Regions from separate parts of the Anoxybacillus sp. MB8 genome, predicted to be linked through region 2. Evidence: riboswitches for the same ligand, from Rfam matches in the RefSeq annotation. Region 2 holds a riboswitch; each other region holds the start of a gene.

Region 1 (4,983 bases), on a different contig from region 2:
CAATTAAGCGACGGTTTGGATCGGCAGAAAGCGTTGTTTTCCCTGTACCCGATAAACCGAAAAAGAGCGCGACATCTCCTTCTTGACCTACGTTTGCTGAGCAGTGCATTGGGAAAATTCCTTGTTCTGGCAACAAAAAGTTCATCACAGAGAAAATCGATTTTTTCATTTCCCCTGCATATTCTGTTCCACCGATCAGCACGGTACGACGTTCAAATGAGATGATAATAAACGTTTCTGAACGCGTGCCGTCAACAGCTGGATCTGCTTTAAATGTCGGTGCAGAAATGACTGTAAATTGTGGTTCATGCGTTTGCAATTCTTCTGTTGTTGGACGAATGAACAATTGATGGGCAAATAAGTTATGCCAAGCAAATTCATTGACAACTTGAATTGGCAAGCGATAAGCTGGATCCGCGCCTGCAAAGCCGTTGAATACAAATATTTCTTCTTTCGTCATTAAATAATCGATCACTTTGTTGTACAGTTTATCAAATACTTCTTCAGAAATTGGTTGATTGACAGTTCCCCAATCAATTTTATGTTTCACAGATGGTTCTTCCACAATATATTTATCTTTTGGAGAACGACCTGTATATTTTCCAGTTGTTGCACAAACTGCACCTGACGAAGTGAGGACACCTTCTTTGCGAGTTAATACTTTTTCTACTAATCGCGGTACAGATAAGTTATGAAAAACCCCATCCCTTTGTAAGAGTGTTGATAATTTGTTTGTCAGTTCAATGGAATTCATTGGACAAAACCTACCTTTGTTTGATTTATCTTTATGTAAAAAGTATAACACATTTTGATAAATAGTCCATACTAATTCGTGTATTTTTCTTGAATTTATTTTCGAGACTATGACAGGAGAAAAAACGTTGACTTGCTCTGTACAGATGTGATATGATGCTGAAATGAACGGATACTCTTATCCCGAGTTGGTGGAGGGAGACAGGCCCGATGAAACCCAGCAACCGTCACATACGTGAAAAGGTGCTAACCTGTGGCAAGGGAACGCCCTTGAACGATAAGAGTGAAAGGCGCAGACAAATGCAAAAACCTTTCCTCTGAGGGAAAGGTTTTTTTCACGATAGACCATAATAAGAGGGATGAGTACCGTATCATTTGTCACTATACTGAGGAGGAATGTTTGAATGCCTAAACGTCGTCTGTTTACATCTGAATCTGTAACGGAAGGGCATCCGGATAAAATTTGTGACCAGATTTCCGATGCGATTTTAGATGCGATTTTAGCGAATGATCCGAATGCGCGTGTGGCGTGCGAAACGAGTGTAACAACAGGACTTGTGTTAGTGAGTGGAGAAATTACAACATCTACATATGTAGATATTCCGAAAATTGTTCGTGAAACAATTCGTGAAATTGGCTATACGCGCGCAAAATATGGCTTTGATGCAGATACGTGCGCAGTATTGACGTCAATTGATGAACAGTCGCCAGATATCGCGATGGGTGTTGACAAAGCGTTAGAAGCTCGCGAAGGACAAATGACAGATGAAGAAATCGAAGCGATCGGTGCAGGTGACCAAGGATTAATGTTTGGCTTCGCGTGCAACGAAACGAAAGAACTTATGCCGCTACCAATTTCTCTTGCACATAAACTTGCACGCCGTTTAGCAGAAGTGCGTAAAGAAGACATTTTACCGTACTTACGTCCAGACGGAAAAACGCAAGTGACTGTGGAGTACGATGAAAACGGCAAACCTGTACGTATCGATACGATCGTTGTTTCTACACAACATCATCCAGAAATTACACAAGATCAAATTGTGCGCAACATTAAAGAACATGTCATTAAACCTGTCGTTCCGGCAGAATTGATCGATGAAAACACAAAATATTTTATCAACCCAACAGGACGTTTCGTCATCGGTGGTCCACAAGGTGACGCAGGGTTGACAGGACGTAAAATTATCGTTGACACATACGGTGGTTATGCACGTCACGGCGGCGGGGCATTCTCAGGAAAAGATCCAACGAAAGTAGACCGCTCAGCAGCATATGCGGCACGTTACGTAGCGAAAAACATTGTTGCAGCGGGTCTTGCCGATAAATGCGAAGTGCAGTTAGCGTATGCGATCGGTGTTGCAAAACCTGTATCGATTTCAATTGATACGTTCGGCACGGGCAAAGTATCTGAAGATGTATTAATTGAAGTGGTGCGCAACAACTTTGATCTTCGCCCAGCGGGCATTATTAAAATGCTTGATCTTCGTCGCCCGATTTACAAACAGACAGCTGCTTACGGTCACTTTGGCCGCACAGATATTGATCTTCCTTGGGAACGTACAGATAAAGCAGAAGTGTTAAAACAACAAGCGTTACAGTTGGCGAAGTAAGGAAAAAAGGGAGAGTTACAAGATGTAGCTCTCCTTTCTTGTTTTTTAAGTAAGAACAGAAAATGAAGCGATGCCAACTAATGTACCGAGCATACAGCCAGCAAGCACATCAGATGGATAATGAAGTCCTAAATAAATGCGCGAAATCGCGACGCTACACGCGATGGGCAAGAGCCAAATCGTTAATGCCGGAGCGTATAGTAAAAATGGAATGATGACAGAAAATATTGCGGTTGTATGTCCGGATGGAAATGAATGATCAGTTAACGGATTTTTTGTTACTTTCGTGTTATGAAGTGAAATATACGGTCGTTTGCGTGGGTACATTTTTTTCATCATTGCGACAGGAATATGACTAAGTGCCAATGCGACCGCGCTCGCGATAGCAGCATCCTGCCATTCGTCACGTAGCAACCAAATGGCTAGCAATACGGTTGTAATCGAGCATGTCGCTCCTCCAATGTGCGTAATCGAGCGAAAATACGCGTTAAGCCACTTCCGATCAAAATAACGATTAATGCTGTAAAACAACTTGCACTCCCAATCGTACCATTTTCGCAACATAAGCAAATCCCCCTGAATTTATGATAAAATATATATGTTAAGTCAATAATAAAACAATGTAAAAATACCACGCCTATTTATTGCGTGGTTTGTTTAATTGAAGCGACTTATAATATTGTCCTTTTTCGACATATTCGCGGCGAATTCGTGCCATTTCACGCTCATCTTCTTCGGTTAATTCTCGAATTACTTTTGCGGGGCGTCCGAACGCAAGTGTGCGAGGAGGGATTTTCTTTCCTTGAGGCACAAGACTGCCGGCACCGATAAAAGCCCCTTCACCAATTTCAGCACCGTCTAAAACGATAGAACCCATACCGACGAGAGCCTCTTTTCTTACGATCGCACTATGTAAAATAACTTGATGGCCGACGGTCACATCATCTTCAATGATGAGTGGATTGTTTGGGCTTTGGTGAAGGACACAATTGTCTTGAATGTTTACACGGTTGCCGATGATCGTTGGTGCGACATCTCCACGAATGACGGTGTTAAACCAAATGCTCGTTTCCTCTCCAATGGTTACATCACCTGTAATGGTGACGTAATCGGCGATGAAAGCGGAAGACGCAATGTTTGGTGTATGTTCTTTATATGGATAAATCATTTGGCTCGTCCCTTTCGTTTCATTTTGTTATATTTAGTGTACAAATTTTTCGTCTATTCGTAAATATAAAGGAGGGATGTTTATGTGGAAATGGGAAGGAGAAAACGCAAAAGGCACAATTGTCATCGTTCACGGTGCTGCCGAACATCACGGTCGGTATAAATGGCTCATTGAAATGTTTCGTATGCACGGTTTTCATGTCGTTGCAGGGGATTTACCAGGACAAGGAACGACATCGCGTAGCCGACGAGGGCATATTGATTCATTTGACGAATATATAGAAGCGGTCGCGAGTTGGGTGCATGAAGCGAGCGTGTATGAACAGCCTATTTTTTTACTCGGTCATAGCATGGGAGGACTTGTCGTCATTCGCACATTGCAAGAAAAGCGACTACCTGTTCGCGGTGTCATTTTATCGTCCCCGTGTTTAGGGCTCGTTCATTATCCGTCGAAAGCACTTGAGGTCGCTTCACGCATTTTAAATGTCATTCATCCGAAAAAGCGATTTCCATCAGGATTAACGGTAGAGATGGCGACCCGAAATGAAGAAGTGCGAGAGATGGACAAAAACGATTCATTATATGTGACGAAAGTATCTGTTCGTTGGTATCGCGAGTTGGTCAAAGCCATTCGCATCGCTCATGAAAAAATTGAACACTTACCAGATGTTCCGATGCTCGTTATGCAGGCGGGGGATGACAAAATTGTTGATAAAAGTGCAGTGAAATCATGGTTTGATCAGTTGATGGTTAGTGAAAAAGTGTATAAAGAGTGGCCAAAACTATATCATGAAATTTTTAACGAACTTGAGCGAGAACAAGTATTTTTATATGCTCATACGTTTTTAACGTTGCAATTGCAAAGAGGTGAGCTTATTGAGCGTTCCAACAAATCCTTTTAGTTTAATGCGGGCTGTATATCGTCGCGTTTTTCCGATCGTTCATCGCGAATTAGATATTTGGAAAAAAAGAGCGGAGGCGATTCCGAACGAGGAATTGCGCAAACAAGCGTTAGCAAGCATCGCAACAAAAACGTTTCATTGTGAAGGAGGAGCGATTTTGTCGTTGCTTGCTGGAAAAGAGATGGAGCGATGCATTCGTTTTATCGTTGCTTATCAAACGATTAGCGATTACTTAGATAATTTATGCGATCGAAGCACGTCACTTGATCCGACCGATTTTCGTGCGCTGCACGAGTCAATGATGCATGCGTTAACGGTCGGGGCAAAAAAAGAGGCATATTACCGCTATCGTACGGAACAAGATGATGGTGGTTATTTGCATGCCCTTGTCGATACGTGTCAAGAGACATTGGCAGAAGTTCGGCATTATCATATCATTGCCCCGTTTTTACATGAACTTGCATCATATTATTGCGACTTACAAGTACATAAACATGTGAAGAAGGAAGAACGGATTCCGCGTCTGAAGCAATGGTTCTCCCAACATGAAG
Region 2 (4,983 bases):
CATAAATATTCCCCGTTTCGCGGGTATTCGTTTTTGAAAGAAGCGGTAGCGACGTTTTACAAACGGGAGTATGGGGTAACCATTGATCCAGAAAAAGAAGTCGCCATTTTATTTGGCGGCAAAGCTGGGCTCGTTGAAATGCCGCTTTGTTTATTAAACCCCGGCGATGTCGTGCTCGTTCCCGATCCCGGTTATCCGGACTATTGGTCGGGCGTTGTGCTTGCGCGGGCGCGCATGGAAATGATGCCGCTGCGGGCGGAAAACGACTTTTTGCCCGATTATGAGGAGTTAAACAAAGACGTCGTTCGTCAAGCGAAATTGATGTTTTTAAACTATCCGAACAACCCGACAGGCGCGACAGCAACGGAATCGTTTTTTAAAGAAACCGTTTCGTTTGCTGAAACATACGGCATTGCTGTCGTGCACGATTTTGCGTATGGGGCGATCGGGTTTGACGGGAAAAAGCCGGTCAGCTTTTTACAAGTCGAAGGGGCGAAAGACGTTGGCATTGAAATTTATACGTTTTCAAAAACGTACAATATGGCAGGATGGCGCATCGGCTTTGCGGTCGGCAACGAAAGCATGATCGAAGCGATTAACGTTTTGCAAGATCATTTGTATGTGAGCATGTTCGGCGCCATTCAAGAAGCGGCAGCGGTTGCGCTTTTACAGTCGCAACAATGCGTCGATGAGCTTGTCGCCACGTATGAAGCAAGACGGAATACGTTTATTCGTGCATTAAACGACATCGGCTGGAACGTGCAAGCGCCAGCAGGTTCTTTTTTTGCGTGGCTTCCGGTGCCAAAAGGATATACGTCCGAAACGTTTGCCAATCTTTTACTTGAACAAGCACATGTCGCCGTTGCCCCAGGCATCGGCTTTGGAGAGCATGGGGAAGGATATGTGCGCACAGGGCTGTTGACAAGCGAAGAACGGCTGAAAGAAGCAGCAGAACGAATCGGACGATTGCAACTTTTTTAAAAAATCATTGACAAAATGAAAGACGGCTGTCATAATTCAGATTAAATTTATGAAAAACGAACCATTTCAAAAATTTCATACATTGCGAATTCTTATCAAGAGTAGGCGGAGGGACGAGCCCGATGAAGCCCGGCAACCGACTTAACGAACGTTAAGCACGGTGCTAATTCTCGCAGCAATCAGCTGAGAGATAAGAAGAGACGAACGATTAGCCTCTTCTTATGAAGAGGTTTTTTATTTGTAAAGGAGTGATACGATGATTACGGCAACATATTTGATTCATGATGACAAAGATTTGGCGAAAAAAGCGGAGGGGATTGCGCTTGGGCTTACGGTAGGATCGTGGACCGATTTGCCGCAACTTGAACAAGAACAGTTGAAAAAACATAAAGGGGTTGTAGAGTCGATTGAACAGCTTGAGGAAGATGAGCGGGTCAATACGTATTTCGGGAAGCGATTGAAACGGGCGCTCGTGCGCATTTCGTATCCGAGCGTCAATTTTAGTGCCGATTTTCCAGCGATTTTGACGACGACGTTTGGCAAATTGTCGCTTGATGGAACGATTAAACTTGTTGACCTGACGTTTTCTGACGAATTAAAACGAGCATTTCCTGGTCCGCGCTTTGGCATTGATGGCATTCGTGAAAAGCTTGGTGTTTTTGACCGTCCGCTTGTCATGAGCATTTTTAAAGCGGTGATCGGTCGCGATTTGCGATATGTGACCGAGCAATTAAAACAGCAAGCGCTCGGCGGTGTCGATCTTGTGAAAGACGATGAAATTTTGTTTGAAAACGACTTGACGCCGTTTGAAAAACGCATCGTCGCAGGAAAAGAAGCGTTACAAGACGTGTACGAACAAACAGGGCATCGGACGTTATATGCGGTCAATTTAACAGGGAAAACGTTTGAGCTAAAAGAAAAAGCGAAGCGGGCGGCGGAGCTCGGCGCGGACGTGTTGTTGTTTAACGTGTTTACATACGGGCTTGATGTATTGCAAGCGCTTCGCGAAGACGATGACATTCGTTTGCCGATCATGGCGCATCCGTCATTTAGCGGCGCGATCGCTTCATCGCACGTATATGGAGTGAGCTATGCGCTTCTTCTTGGCAAACTGTTGCGCATGGCAGGAGCGGACTTTTCGCTTTTCCCATCTCCGTACGGAAGCGTAGCGCTTGAAAAAGAACAGACGCTTGCGATTGCCGACGAACTGACGAAAGAAGAGCCGTTCGTCCGCGCGTTCCCTGTCCCATCGGCCGGCATTCATCCGGGACTTGTGCCGCTTTTAGTTCGCGATTTTGGCATCGATTCAGTCATTAACGCAGGCGGCGGGGTGCACGGTCATCCAGCCGGAGCGGTTGGCGGCGGGCAAGCGTTTCGAGCGGCAGTTGAAGCGGTGCTTTCAGGGCGTTCGCTTCATGAAGCGGCAAAAGAAAACGAACCGTTGCGACAAGCGCTTCATTTATGGGGGAGCGCATCATGAAGCCAGTCATTTTTTGCGACTTTGACGGGACGATTACGTTAAACGATAACATTATTGCGGTGATGAAACAGTTCGCCCCACCGGAGTGGGAAGCGATCAAAGACGATATACTTGCGCAAAGATGTTCCGTACAACAAGGCGTTGGGCGCATGTTTTCCCTTTTGCCGTCGTCATTGAAAGAAGAAATTGTGCAATTTTTGCTTGACACTGCCCGCATTCGCGACGGATTTTCCGAGTTTGTCGCATGGACGAAACAACAACATATGCCGCTTTATATCGTCAGCGGCGGCATCGATTTTTTCGTTTATCCGTTGTTAGACGGGTTCATTGAAAAAGAACGCATTTTTTGCAATCGCGCGGACTTTCGCGGCGAAACGATTCAAATTACATGGCCGTATGCATGCGATGAACATTGTCAAAATGAATGCGGCTGTTGCAAGCCGTCTCTTCTTCGTAAACTCGCACCAAAAGGGGCGAAAACGATTGTGATTGGCGATTCGATTACGGATTTAGCGGCGGCAAAATTAGCGGATCATGTCATCGCCCGCGACTTTTTGCTTGAAAAATGCCGTGAGCTTCATTTACCGCATACGCCGTTTACGACGTTTTATGATGTCATCGATGCGTTAAAAGAAAGCGAGGTGATCGCATGAGGCAAAAAAAATGGGAAGAGCTTGCGGAGGTGAAACGAGAACTAGCGGCGCGCGATTGGTTTATGGGAACAAGCGGCAATTTGTCGCTCAAAGTGAGCGATGAGCCACTTACGTTTCTTGTCACTGCAAGCGGCAAAGATAAACGAAAAGAGACGGCGGAAGATTTTTTACTCGTCGGTGCCGACGGACAGCCAGCGGAAGCGACGTCTCTCAAACCGTCAGCAGAGACGCTTCTTCACGTCCACATTTACAACAAAACGAACGCTGGCTGCGTTTTGCATGTGCATACCGTTGACAACAACGTCATTTCGGAATGGTACGGCGATGAAGGAGAAGTCGTTTTTACGAATCAAGAAATCATTAAAGCGTTCGGGTTATGGGAAGAAGATGCGGTATTTCGCATTCCGATTATTCCGAATTTCGCCCATATTCCGACGTTGGCGAATGAATTTGCGAAACATGTGCACGAAAGTAACGGGGCGGTACTTATTCGCAACCACGGCATTACCGTTTGGGGAAAAGATGCGTTTGAAGCGAAAAAATGGCTAGAAGCGTGCGAGTTTTTATGTCAGTACCACGTCAAATTATTACTTTTAAAACGATAAGGGGGAGTAAGTATGGCAGTGATTAAAGTGCGCAATACAGGAGAAGTGATTGAAGGAAAGGAAAACGTCGCTGCGTTTTTAAATCAGCAAGGTGTGTTGTACGAACATTGGGATGCAAGTAAACTTCCAACGCATCTGCAAAACAAATTTGTATTAACAGACGAAGAAAAAGCGGACATTTTAGCCGCGTTTCAATCCGAAATTGAAGATTTAGCGAAGCGAAGAGGCTATCAAGCGTGGGACGTTGTTGCCCTCTGCGAACAAACACCAAATTTAGAAGAGCTATTGAAAAAATTTGAACAAGTGCACACGCACACGGAAGATGAAGTGCGTGCAATCGTCGCAGGACATGGCATTTTCGTCATTAAAGGAGACGAAAACACAGGATATTTTGACGTGGAACTTGAAGCAGGAGACGTCATTTCCGTGCCAGAAGGAAATCCACATTTCTTTACATTAATGGACGATCGTCAAGTCGTTGCCGTTCGGTTATTTATCGATCCATCCGGTTGGGTTGCCCATCCATATGAAGAAAAAGAAGGGGAATAACACCCCTTCTATTTTTTTGTAAACAATATGACGCCTGCAATGGTGACGAATGAACCGATCCATTGGGGCAACGTCAACGTTTCCCCAAGCAGTATGTATGCAAATAAGGCAGTAAAAAGCGGATTAAAATTTAAAAACATGCCTGCTGTCGTAGCACCGACCCGTTTGACGCCGACGTTCCAAAGAAACATCGCAAGCACCGTCGCCCCGACGCTCGTATATAAAAGCGCAAGCGAAAAGGAGACGTTGACGTCATGAACGGAAAAAGAAGAAAGAAACGGCAACAATCCGATGACGCCAAATACGCCAGACCAAAACGTCGCCGCAAGCGGAGAGTACGATGTCATCACCGCCTTCGCACAGGCTGAATAAACGCCCCACATGATGACCGCTGCGATCATCCATAAATCGCCGATGTTTACATCCGCTAAACGATGCAGTTGCCCGTGCGTCATGACGATGAGTACCCCGATCAGTGAAACGATCATCGCGAGCCATTGTCGCAACGTCAGTTTGTCACGATAGACGACATAGGCAACGAGCGCGATCGCCATCGGATTTAACGTCGAAATTAAACCGACATGATCCGCTGACGTATAGCGAAGCGCTTGAAACATCAACACGTTAAACAACACGACGCCCGAAAGCCCCATCGCAATCAAAGGAACGATGCCGCGCGTTTGTAGGCGGATCGATCGCTCTTTTTTTAAAACGA
Region 3 (4,983 bases), on a different contig from region 2:
TCATATCGACAAACGTATATTCAATGCCAAATCGGCTTAATACATCCGTGATGATGCGATACGTTCCGCCATATACGTCATCTGTAATTAACACATGATCCCCTTTTGACAACAACAAAAACGCCGTTGAAATCGCCGCCATGCCTGATGCGAACGCAAAGCCGCTCACTCCTCCTTCCAGCTCCGCGATCGTTTCTTCAAGCGCCTCGCGCGTCGGATTGCCTGTGCGGCTATAATCATATTTTCCAAACGTATCAAAATCAAACTGATGAAACGTCGATGCATGATGAATCGGGACGCTCACCGCGCCCGTTTGCGCATCGATCTGCCATTTATTATGAACGAGTTGCGTTTGCACATCCATTTTTTACACCTCTTTCATGCGTTGAAACGCTTGTGTTAAATCAGCAATTAAATCGTCATGATGTTCAATGCCGACCGAAAAACGTAACAGTCGATTACATACCCCGTTGGCGATACGAACGTCCTCTGGAATATCCATATGCGTTTGCGTCGCTGGATACGTAATAAAACTTTCGACACCGCCTAAACTTTCCGCAAACGTAATAAGCTTTAAGCTTCGTAAAAAGGTATTCACCCACCGTTCGTCGCGCACGCGAAACGACAACATGCCACCTCTCCCTGGATATAGCACATCGGTCACGTCTTCATGTTGTGCTAAAAATTCATAAATCGCTTTTGCATTTTGTTCATGTTGGCGCATGCGAAGCGCGAGCGTTTTCATGCCGCGAATTAACAACCATGAATCAAACGGAGACAGCACCGCTCCGATCGCGTTATGATACATCGCCAATTGCTCGCATAGCGCTTTTCCTTTTGCGACAATGAGCCCCGCAAGCACGTCGTTATGCCCGCCTAAATATTTCGTTGCGCTATGAATGACGATGTCCGCCCCTTTCGTTAATGGCTTTTGCAGTACAGGTGTGTAAAACGTATTATCGACGATAAGAAGCAGCCCATGTTGTTTCGCAAACGCCGCGACCGCTTCAATATCCGCCTCTTGCATGAGCGGATTGGTCGGCGTTTCTAAAAAAATCGCTTTCGTTTTGTCCGTCACATGCGCCTTTACCGCATCTACATCGCGAAAATCGACGTATGTAAACGACAGCCCGTATTTTCTCCACCCTTTTTCAAACAACCGATACGTCCCGCCATATAAATCGGCCGAAACGAGAAAATGATCCCCGCTTTCAAAAAGCGCAAACACCGTTTGAATTGCCGCCATGCCTGAACTACATGCAAACCCTTGATCCCCTTCCTCTAACTGCGCAATCGCCTCCTCGACGATGTGTCTCGTCGGGTTTCCTGTCCGAATGTAATCGTACCCCGTCGACTGTCCGATCCCTTCATGCCGATACGCTGTTGAAAAATATACAGGTGGATTCACTGTTCCTGTCGTCGTCTCGCTTCGATTACCGATTTGCGCTAATACTGTTTCCACATGACTCATTCGCTCTCTCCCTTTCTCAAAAAAATAAAAGCCTTCTAAGAAGAAGGCTTTCTGTCCATAGACAAACGCTTCTTCTTATCTTCCGAATTGAACACCAATTCGCTGGATTTAGCACCTGACCGCTTTCGGCTGGTTGCTGAAGGTTCATCGGGCCAGTCCCTCCCCTTCTCTTGATAAGAATGCACACGCATATTGAATTTTCTGATTTTTAACTAATGTACCTTATTTCCAAAAAAATTTCAACTATTTTTTATTTTCTTGTAACAAACTTTCATTCCGCCGCAAGAGCATCGGCTTTTGTCGGATGGACGGTGCCGGCTGGATGTTGTGGCGGCGCATAAATGGAGTACAGCTTAAGCGGAACGTTCCCTATGTTGATCACATTATGCCACGTTCCTGCAGGCACAAAAATGGCAGAGCCATCCGTCACGCGTCTTTCAAACGTCAATTCGTTTTTCTTTTTGCCCATCCGCACAATCCCTTCTCCTTGTTCAATACGTAAAAATTGATCAACACCCCGATGCATTTCTAAACCGATATCCTCTCCGACACGAAGGCTCATCAATGTCACTTGCAAATGAGGTCCCGTCCATAACGTCGTACGGAACATGTTGTTTCGTTTCGTCGCTTCTTCTATTTGTACGACAAACGGGTTCGGTCCGTAATCTTTCGTATATTCTCGCGGAAACGGATAAGGCATAATCGGATATGGATACACAGGCATATACACAACATTCGGATAGTAATACATGTTCTCACCTCTTTTTTCATATTCATCGCCATGTTATGCACAACTGCCCGACTATGCGCCTCACATGCAAAAATCGACAAATAGAACGGATATATGTTAAGGTATGGAAAAAGGAGGCGTGCCGATGTGGAACGAATTTAAGAAATTTGCTGTGCGGGGGAACGTCATCGACTTAGCTGTTGGGGTCATCATCGGTGGAGCATTTGGAAAAATCGTTTCTTCCCTCGTGAATGACATCATTATGCCGCTTGTTGGTCTCATTTTAGGTGGCGTCGATTTTAGCGGATTATCTTGGAAAGTCGGTGAAGCAGAAGTCAAATACGGGTCTTTTATTCAAACCGTCGTTGACTTTTTAGTCATTGCCTTTTCTATCTTTCTATTCGTCAAACTGCTGAACAACTTATCCGAACGAATCAAAAAACAAGAAGAAACGAAACAAACCGCACCAACGATCACAAAAGAACAACAACTGCTCACAGAAATTCGCGATTTATTAAAACAACAAAAAGAAACACCATAGCCCCCAGAGCTTTTTGGGGGCTTCCCACTCATTCTTTCTCTACGAACTGCTTTACTTCTTCTTCCGAAAGATCCGTAACGTTTGCAATATCTTTTACGCTCATCCCTTTTTTCGCCATCGTTTGTACAAGACGCTTCATTCCTTGTTTTATTCCTTGCTCCACTCCTTCTTCTCTTCCCTTTTCTAACGCCTTTTGTTCATACGAAATAATTAATTCCATCACTTTGTCTTTTTCTTTCGTCTCCATTTCATTCACCTCGCTTCGTAGTCTTCGTTCTTCTTCATCGGATAATTTTACATATGTTTCAAAAAAGCCAAACAATAATCGTTGTTTCGCTTCATCTAATTCCAATCGGACAAGCATGCGTAAAAATTGTTTTTTCAGTTCTACTCGTTCACTTTCAGTATATCCCATTTTGCTTAGCAGTGCAGCGGCAATAGGGTTATCATTTCGAACGTAATTTCGCCAGTTTTGTTTGCGCAATTCGACAGTGAAGAAACGAAAGTCTAGCACGTGGCCAAAAGGAAATTGGAGGGTAAATGTCGATGGTTCGTCGCGGATCGTATCGTAGCTAAATACAGCAATAGGTACGATGGGTTTGCGGTACTTTTCAAACAAACGGCTAAAATAAATAAACATTCGTTCTGGAAATGATGGTTGAACGTAGCTTTGGTTTTCAATATGCACAATCACAAGCCCGTCTTCGCCTTTTAACTTCGTTTCGACAAGCAAATCAACACGGTACTTCTCCCCTGCCGTCACATCGGTAAACAGTTCCTCCGATAAAAACGAGACGTGGCGAAAATCGATATGCTCATGCATCGCTGGGAAAAAGAGAGCAATAAATTCCTCAAAAAACGTTTGGATCAACTGTTTAAACAGACGATCGTGGTCAATGGACATATAGTCACCTCGCATACAATCGTTTCGATGTTTTTATTCGACAACATCGACTATTTTCCTGCATGTGATGTTCACATCTCTTCAAAAAAGCCGTAAACCCATACGGATTTACGGCTTCTTTTACGCATTTAATGCGGCTTCTTCCTCATCGCGCAAGTTGTGCGCAAGGCGACCAGAGGCGCTTGCGGCAACGCTTGCGACTAAGTCGTCTAAAAACGTATGCACACCTTTGCCACGTTTCGTATCAAGCTGTTTAATGATTCCTACTTTATTTTTGTCCAGATGTCCAAACGTTGTCACTGCAATGCTACCGTATCCGAGCACCGCTCCTAATGCCAACGTTTCATCGACGCCAAACAGCCCTTCATCCGTTTCGACAATCGTTTGAAGCGGCTGTGACAACATGCCGTTTTCTGCAAGTTTATCAAGCTCAATCCCAACTAAAATCGCATGTTGTACTTCGCGTTTTTGTAACACTTTTTCTACGCTTTCAATACATTCTGCCATCGTTAAATTTTTATTGTACGGACTTTGCATTTCATATACAATCTCAGCAATCGCTGGAATCGTCACACCACGTTCTGTTAATAGTTGCAACGTTCTTTCATACACTTCTTGACTAGATACGCGCTTCATTCCTCATCCTCCTCTCGTTCTCTCATTATATCACGCAACGACAAAAAATGCAGAAATGTGGTACGATAAGAAAGAACAACGTCGAAAAAGGATGGGAGAACATGCAAGAGTTAACACTTCACAGCCAACATTTAGACGAGGAACTATCGTTACCTGTATATTGCTCTAAACCTGTCACGCCGCTTTATAAACATCTCGTCATCATCGCACAAGATGGACAAGATTATTTTATGTTCGGAAAAATCGCACGCGTCATCGATGAGCTTGGCATACGCGCTGTCGTCATCGGCGTGCCGTATCGCAACGTGTCAGATCGCTATGAGAAATATCATCCGAACGGAAAAAAACGGGAAGCATACATGCGCTTTCTTGCGAACGAACTGGCGCCGCTCGTTGATGAGCATTTTTCGACATATCAAATGGGTGCAACGCGCATTCTCGTTGGCGATTCGCTCGCAGGCACCGTTTCGCTTCTGACTGCGATGACATATCCACATACGTTTGGCAAAGTTGTCATGCAGTCGCCATATGTGAACGATGATGTGATGGCGCACGTGCAATCATTTACGGACTGGCATTTGCTTGCGCTTTATCATTCCGTCGGCAAACAAGAGACAGATGTGAAAACGACAGACGGGATGGTGCGCAACTTCATTGAACCGAATCGTGCACTTGCTCACGTTCTTCAAACAAAACAAGTT
Region 4 (4,983 bases), on a different contig from region 2:
TGACGGCTGTGTTCGCTAATGAAGCGAGCGAGCGCAAATGGTCGGTCATAAATTCCGGACCTGTGGCGCAGTTTAAACCGACGGCAAAAGGTTTCATATGTTGAATGGAAATAAAAAAAGATTCGATCGTTTGTCCGGCAAGCGTCGTTCCCATCGGTTCAATCGTTCCAGAAATCATCAGCGGCACCCGTTTTCCGACCGCTTGAAACGCTTCGGTAATGCCGAGAAAGGCGGCTTTGACGTTTAACGTATCTTGGCACGTTTCTAACAACAATAAATCGACGCCGCCAATTAATAGCCCGCGCGCTTGTTCTTCATACGCAGCAACGAGCTCCGTAAACGTCGCTCCGCCTGTGACAGAAAGCGTTTTTGTCGTCGGACCCATCGAGCCTGCAACGAAGCGCGGCCAATCGGTTGTCGTATATTTTTCCGCTGCTCGTCTTGCAAGTTTCGCTGCCTCGATATTTAACTCAAGCGCTAAATGGCCGAGATCATATTCGTCTAGGACGATGCGCGTTGCCCCGAACGTATTCGTTTCGACAATGTCGGCCCCTGCGGCAAAATACGCTTCATGAATGTGAGAAATGACGTGTGGGGCGGTGATCGTTAAATATTCGTTGCATCCTTCATATGCTTCACCGCCAAAATCGTCCGCAGTTAAGTTGGCCGCTTGAATCATCGTTCCCATTGCACCGTCAATAATTAAAATTTTCTTTTCGAGCTGTTCAAATAAACTAGCCATAATAAACCGTCCTTTCTTTTGCGAGCCGCTCTTTTTCATGAATGTAACGAACGAGTTCGACCGTCATATCGTAACGTAAAAATGGGGTAATTAAATAAATGCCTTGGAATAAATCGAACGCGGCATCGATGAGCGCTTTGGCGATCGCTAATCCTTCTTTCGTTGATTGAACACGGTCGTTTGCGCACATCGCCATGCGGTTGCGAATGTCATCAGATAATGTAATGCCCGGCACTTCGTGATGTAAAAAGTCGGCGTTGCGAGCGCTTGTGAGCGGCATAATGCCGATGTAAATCGGCGTCGGTAAATGTTTCGTCGCTTCATACACGTCTTCGATTTGTTTTTCGCTATAAAGCGGCTGTGTTAAAAAGTAGTGCGCCCCGCATTCAATTTTTTTCTCTATCCGCTTTACTGCTTTATCTAAATGGCGCACGTTCGGATTAAAGGCGGCAGCGATCGAAAAGTTCGTCTTTTGTCCGAGCGGTTTGCCTGAGTACGACAGTCCTTCGTTAAATTGGCGAATTAACGAAATGAGGTCAAACGATGATAAATCGTAGACGGACGTCGCACCTGGAAAGTCGCCTACTTTTGACGGATCGCCTGTTAAAGCGAGCACGTCGGTCATGCCGAGCGTATGAAGTCCCATTAAGTGCGACTGCAAGCCGATTAAGTTTCGATCGCGGCATGTAATATGAATGAGCGGACGCATGCCGAGTTGTTGTTTGACGATCGTGCCGACAGCGACGTTGCTAATGCGCGGTGTCGCAAGCGAGTTGTCGGCAAGCGTTAAGGCATCAATGTTCGCTTCTTTTAACGCTTTTGCGCCTTCTAAAAATGTCGTTAAGCCGAGCTTTTTCGGTGGATCGAGCTCGACGATAATCGACCGTCGCGTGCGAGCGATGTCGGCAAGAGAAGGGGCTGTCGTTTGTTTTTCTTCTTGGACGACGATCGGATGGCGCTGTTTGACTTCTTTTTTATATACAGGCGTACGATCGGAAAGGGCGCGAGCAATGGCGGCAATATGTTTTGGCGTCGTACCGCAACAGCCGCCGATGAGCCGAACTCCTTGTTCACGAAAGGCGCGCGCCGTTTCTTCAAAATATTGTTCGCTCGTTTCGTAAATGAAGCGACCGTCGCGATATTGCGGCAAGCTCGCGTTCGGATATACCGATAAAAAAGCGCGTGTAGGAATCGGTACTTCTTCTAGTGAGCGCAACATATGATATGGGCCGAGATGGCAGTTTAAGCCGACGACATCGGCCCCAAGTCGTTCTAATTCGATCAGCGCTTCAGCAAGCGGCATCCCGTGTTGCAGGACGCCAATATCATGCAACGTGACGTGGGCGATGATCGGCAACGTCGTTTCTTTGCGAGCGATGGAAAGAACGGTTTGCAATTCTTCGAAATCGTAATATGTTTCAAGCAAAAGCCCATCGACACCTTCGTTTAACAACACATACAGCTGTTCACGAAATGTTCGTTTCACTTCTTCAAGCGAAATCGTGCTTTTGTTCGTGCTCCGTAGTCCTCCGATCGTACCGAGCACGTAGGCGCGCCCTTTTGCCGCTCGTTTCGCCAGTTCGACCGCCGCTTCGTTTATTTTTTTTACGTCATCTTGCAGCCCGTAACGTGCTAGTTTTACGTAGTTGGCGCCGTATGTGTTCGTTTGAATGACTTCTGCGCCTGATTCAATATACGCCTCATGAATATGGACAATTTCTTCAGGCTTTGTGACGTTTAATTCTTCAAAACAACGATCGATGCCGTGCGCATATAATAACGTTCCCATCGCTCCATCCGCGATGACGATGCGTTCTTTTAAATCATCTAACAATCCCACGTCCATTCCTCCGTTTCTTTGTTTAAAGTAAAAAAGTCCTCTCCATAAGAAGAAGACTTGACGCGCTCCTTCTTATCTTCCAAGCGAATCGCTTGTCTGGACTTAGCACCTTGACGATCGTCAGGTTGCTGAAGGTTCATCGGGCCAGTCCCTCCCCTTCTCTCGATAAGATGTTGTATGAAGTTACTCATAAATGTAACTGATTTTTTAGAAATATTCAACTATTTTATTTGAGAAAAGAAAAAGAAGGCCGAGTGCCTTCTTAACGGTAGTTGACGAATTGAACGTCAATCGGTAAATCTGCTTCGCGAATGGCGGCGATTACTTTTTGTAAATCGTCTTTACTTTTGCCGCTGACGCGAATTTGGTCTTCTTGAATTTGACTTTTTACTTTTAAACCTGTATTTTTAATGATTGTGTTAATTTTTTTCGCATTGTCTTTGTCGATGCCTTGGACGAGTTTCGCACGTTGGCGCACCGTTCCGCCAGATGCAGCCTCTACTTTTCCGTATTGAATGTTTTTTGTCGGCACGCCGCGTTTAATGAGTTTGCCGATAAGCACATCTTTCAGCTGTTCAAGTTTAAACTCATCGTCAGAAATGAGAATGAGCTCATCTTTTTCAAGTGAAATGTCGCTTTTGCTTCCTTTAAAGTCGTAGCGGTTTTGAATTTCTTTTAACGCGATGTTGATGGCGTTCGTCACTTCTGACAAATCGACTTTCGACACAATATCAAACGAACTTTCTTTTGACATATGAATCACCTCGGCATAAATTCGTTGTGCTTCCATTATAGTCGATTGTTGGCATACGAACAACTTTACAAAATCTTTATATATAAAAAGTAAACAAAATGTCGAAACATGTCGATATAATAAATGAAGCGGGATTTGATCGAAAAATAAGGAGATGAGGAAATTTGATGAAAAAAATGATTCCACTCATGATGGCATTCGTTTTATTGCTTGCCGCAGGGTGTTCGCAAACGAGTTCTTTTCAACCGAAAGAGCGAATAAAAGTAGGCATTATGTTGTCAGACGTCGGACTCGGTGATCAATCGTTTAGCGATTCGGCGTTTAAAGGATTAATGAAAGCGCGCGATGAGCTAGGCATCTTTTTTGACTATCGTGAGTTAAAAGAAACCGAGACGTATGAAAAAGGGTTAACAGAGCTCGTTGAAGCAGGGAACGATCTCGTCATCGGATTAGGTTTTATGGTGCAACAAGATTTAGAAAAAGTCGCCAAAAAATATCCGAAACAGCAATTCGTCTTAATTGATGCGGTATCTGATTTACCGAACATTACATCGATTACGTTTAAAGAAGATGAAGGAAGCTTTTTAGCTGGCGTAGTGGCTGGCATGTTGACGAAAACAAACAACGTCGGTTTTGTTGGCGGAGCGGATGTGCCGCTTATTCGCAAATTTGCGAACGGCTTTATTCAAGGGGTAAAAGCGGTTAGACCAGAAGCAAAAGTGCAAGAAGTGTACGCTGGCAATTTCGGTGATGATAAACTTGGGGTACGAATTGCGAAACAAATGATCGCAAACGGGGCCGACGTTTTGTATGCCGCGGCTGGATTTACAGGTGTCGGTGTGCTTCGCGAGGCGGAAATGAATAAAAAATATGCGATCGGTGTCGATAGCGATCAATATTTTTATGCGGAAAAAGCAGTCGTCACATCGATGTTAAAAAATGTTGATGTCGCATTATATACAGTCATTAAACAATACGTCGAAACGAAAGAAGTGCCAAAAGGGACGGTTCAGCTTGGCTTAAAAGAAAACGGTGTTGATTTGGCGCCGATTCGCGTCGTGACGTTCACTCCAGAGCAACAAGCAACGCTTGAAAAGTGGAAAGAAAAAGCGACAAACGGCATCGCAAAATAAAGGAGGAATATGATGACGATTAAACAACGGTTATTATTTCACTCATTAGCCACACCCGTCATTGCGGGGGCGATTATCGTGTTTATCATTATAAATATGCTTTCGATTCAATCGTCGAATCAAGATTTTGTTCCGCTCATGATGAAAGCGCAACATTTGCAGGCGGAGCTAAAAGCGACGAAACAAAGTTTAAGCAACTATGCTTACAGTCCGACAGAAGGAAATAAACAAGAAGTGATCGTTCATTTAGCGGAATCGGAAAAGCTGCTTCAAGCATTAAATAAAGGGTTAACTGAGCCGTATTTTCGTTCTGCACTTGAGAAAGCGAATAAAAAGTTTGCTGAGCTTGCGAAACAATCGAACGAAGCGCTTGATGCAAACGATGTAGCGGAAGTGCGCCGCCAGTCGATGCGCGCGGAAGGGGTATTAAACGATGTGTACGTCGTCAACACGTATGTGAGCGAATATTATACGTACATGCAAAAAACGTTACAAAAGCAAATTGATCGCGTCA

The links. Region 2 has a riboswitch for S-adenosylmethionine ahead of mtnW (2,3-diketo-5-methylthiopentyl-1-phosphate enolase). Riboswitches for the same ligand answer to the same signal wherever they lie in the genome.
Region 1: linked by a shared signal. The riboswitch ahead of metK (methionine adenosyltransferase) and the one ahead of mtnW (2,3-diketo-5-methylthiopentyl-1-phosphate enolase) in region 2 are both predicted to bind S-adenosylmethionine.
Region 3: linked by a shared signal. The riboswitch ahead of EKC99_RS08705 (methionine biosynthesis PLP-dependent protein) and the one ahead of mtnW (2,3-diketo-5-methylthiopentyl-1-phosphate enolase) in region 2 are both predicted to bind S-adenosylmethionine.
Region 4: linked by a shared signal. The riboswitch ahead of EKC99_RS03360 (bifunctional homocysteine S-methyltransferase/methylenetetrahydrofolate reductase) and the one ahead of mtnW (2,3-diketo-5-methylthiopentyl-1-phosphate enolase) in region 2 are both predicted to bind S-adenosylmethionine.

Annotation. Positions count from the first base shown of each region.
Region 1 is NZ_RXXX01000007.1:77,112-82,094, reverse strand. It holds gene pckA (phosphoenolpyruvate carboxykinase (ATP)) at 1-754, opposite strand, end outside; SAM riboswitch class I at 929-1,037, shown strand; gene metK (methionine adenosyltransferase) at 1,158-2,363, shown strand; gene EKC99_RS04585 (phosphatase PAP2 family protein) at 2,409-2,927, opposite strand; gene EKC99_RS04580 (gamma carbonic anhydrase) at 3,001-3,531, opposite strand; gene EKC99_RS04575 (alpha/beta hydrolase) at 3,614-4,432, shown strand; gene EKC99_RS04570 (tetraprenyl-beta-curcumene synthase family protein) at 4,407-4,983, shown strand, end outside.
Region 2 is NZ_RXXX01000002.1:128,210-133,192, reverse strand. It holds gene EKC99_RS01665 (pyridoxal phosphate-dependent aminotransferase) at 1-981, shown strand, start outside; SAM riboswitch class I at 1,071-1,178, shown strand; gene mtnW (2,3-diketo-5-methylthiopentyl-1-phosphate enolase) at 1,238-2,461, shown strand; gene EKC99_RS01655 (2-hydroxy-3-keto-5-methylthiopentenyl-1-phosphate phosphatase) at 2,458-3,114, shown strand; gene EKC99_RS01650 (methylthioribulose 1-phosphate dehydratase) at 3,111-3,719, shown strand; gene EKC99_RS01645 (1,2-dihydroxy-3-keto-5-methylthiopentene dioxygenase) at 3,732-4,268, shown strand; gene EKC99_RS01640 (DMT family transporter) at 4,277-4,983, opposite strand, start outside.
Region 3 is NZ_RXXX01000020.1:19,105-24,087, reverse strand. It holds gene metC (cystathionine beta-lyase) at 1-364, opposite strand, end outside; gene EKC99_RS08705 (methionine biosynthesis PLP-dependent protein) at 368-1,471, opposite strand; SAM riboswitch class I at 1,544-1,651, opposite strand; gene EKC99_RS08700 (cupin domain-containing protein) at 1,743-2,222, opposite strand; gene mscL (large conductance mechanosensitive channel protein MscL) at 2,347-2,742, shown strand; gene EKC99_RS08690 (Rpn family recombination-promoting nuclease/putative transposase) at 2,771-3,646, opposite strand; gene EKC99_RS08685 (phosphatidylglycerophosphatase A family protein) at 3,767-4,282, opposite strand; gene EKC99_RS08680 (alpha/beta hydrolase) at 4,384-4,983, shown strand, end outside.
Region 4 is NZ_RXXX01000005.1:51,374-56,356, reverse strand. It holds gene metH (methionine synthase) at 1-742, opposite strand, end outside; gene EKC99_RS03360 (bifunctional homocysteine S-methyltransferase/methylenetetrahydrofolate reductase) at 735-2,582, opposite strand; SAM riboswitch class I at 2,652-2,754, opposite strand; gene EKC99_RS03355 (YajQ family cyclic di-GMP-binding protein) at 2,845-3,336, opposite strand; gene EKC99_RS03350 (BMP family lipoprotein) at 3,504-4,469, shown strand; gene EKC99_RS03345 (methyl-accepting chemotaxis protein) at 4,479-4,983, shown strand, end outside.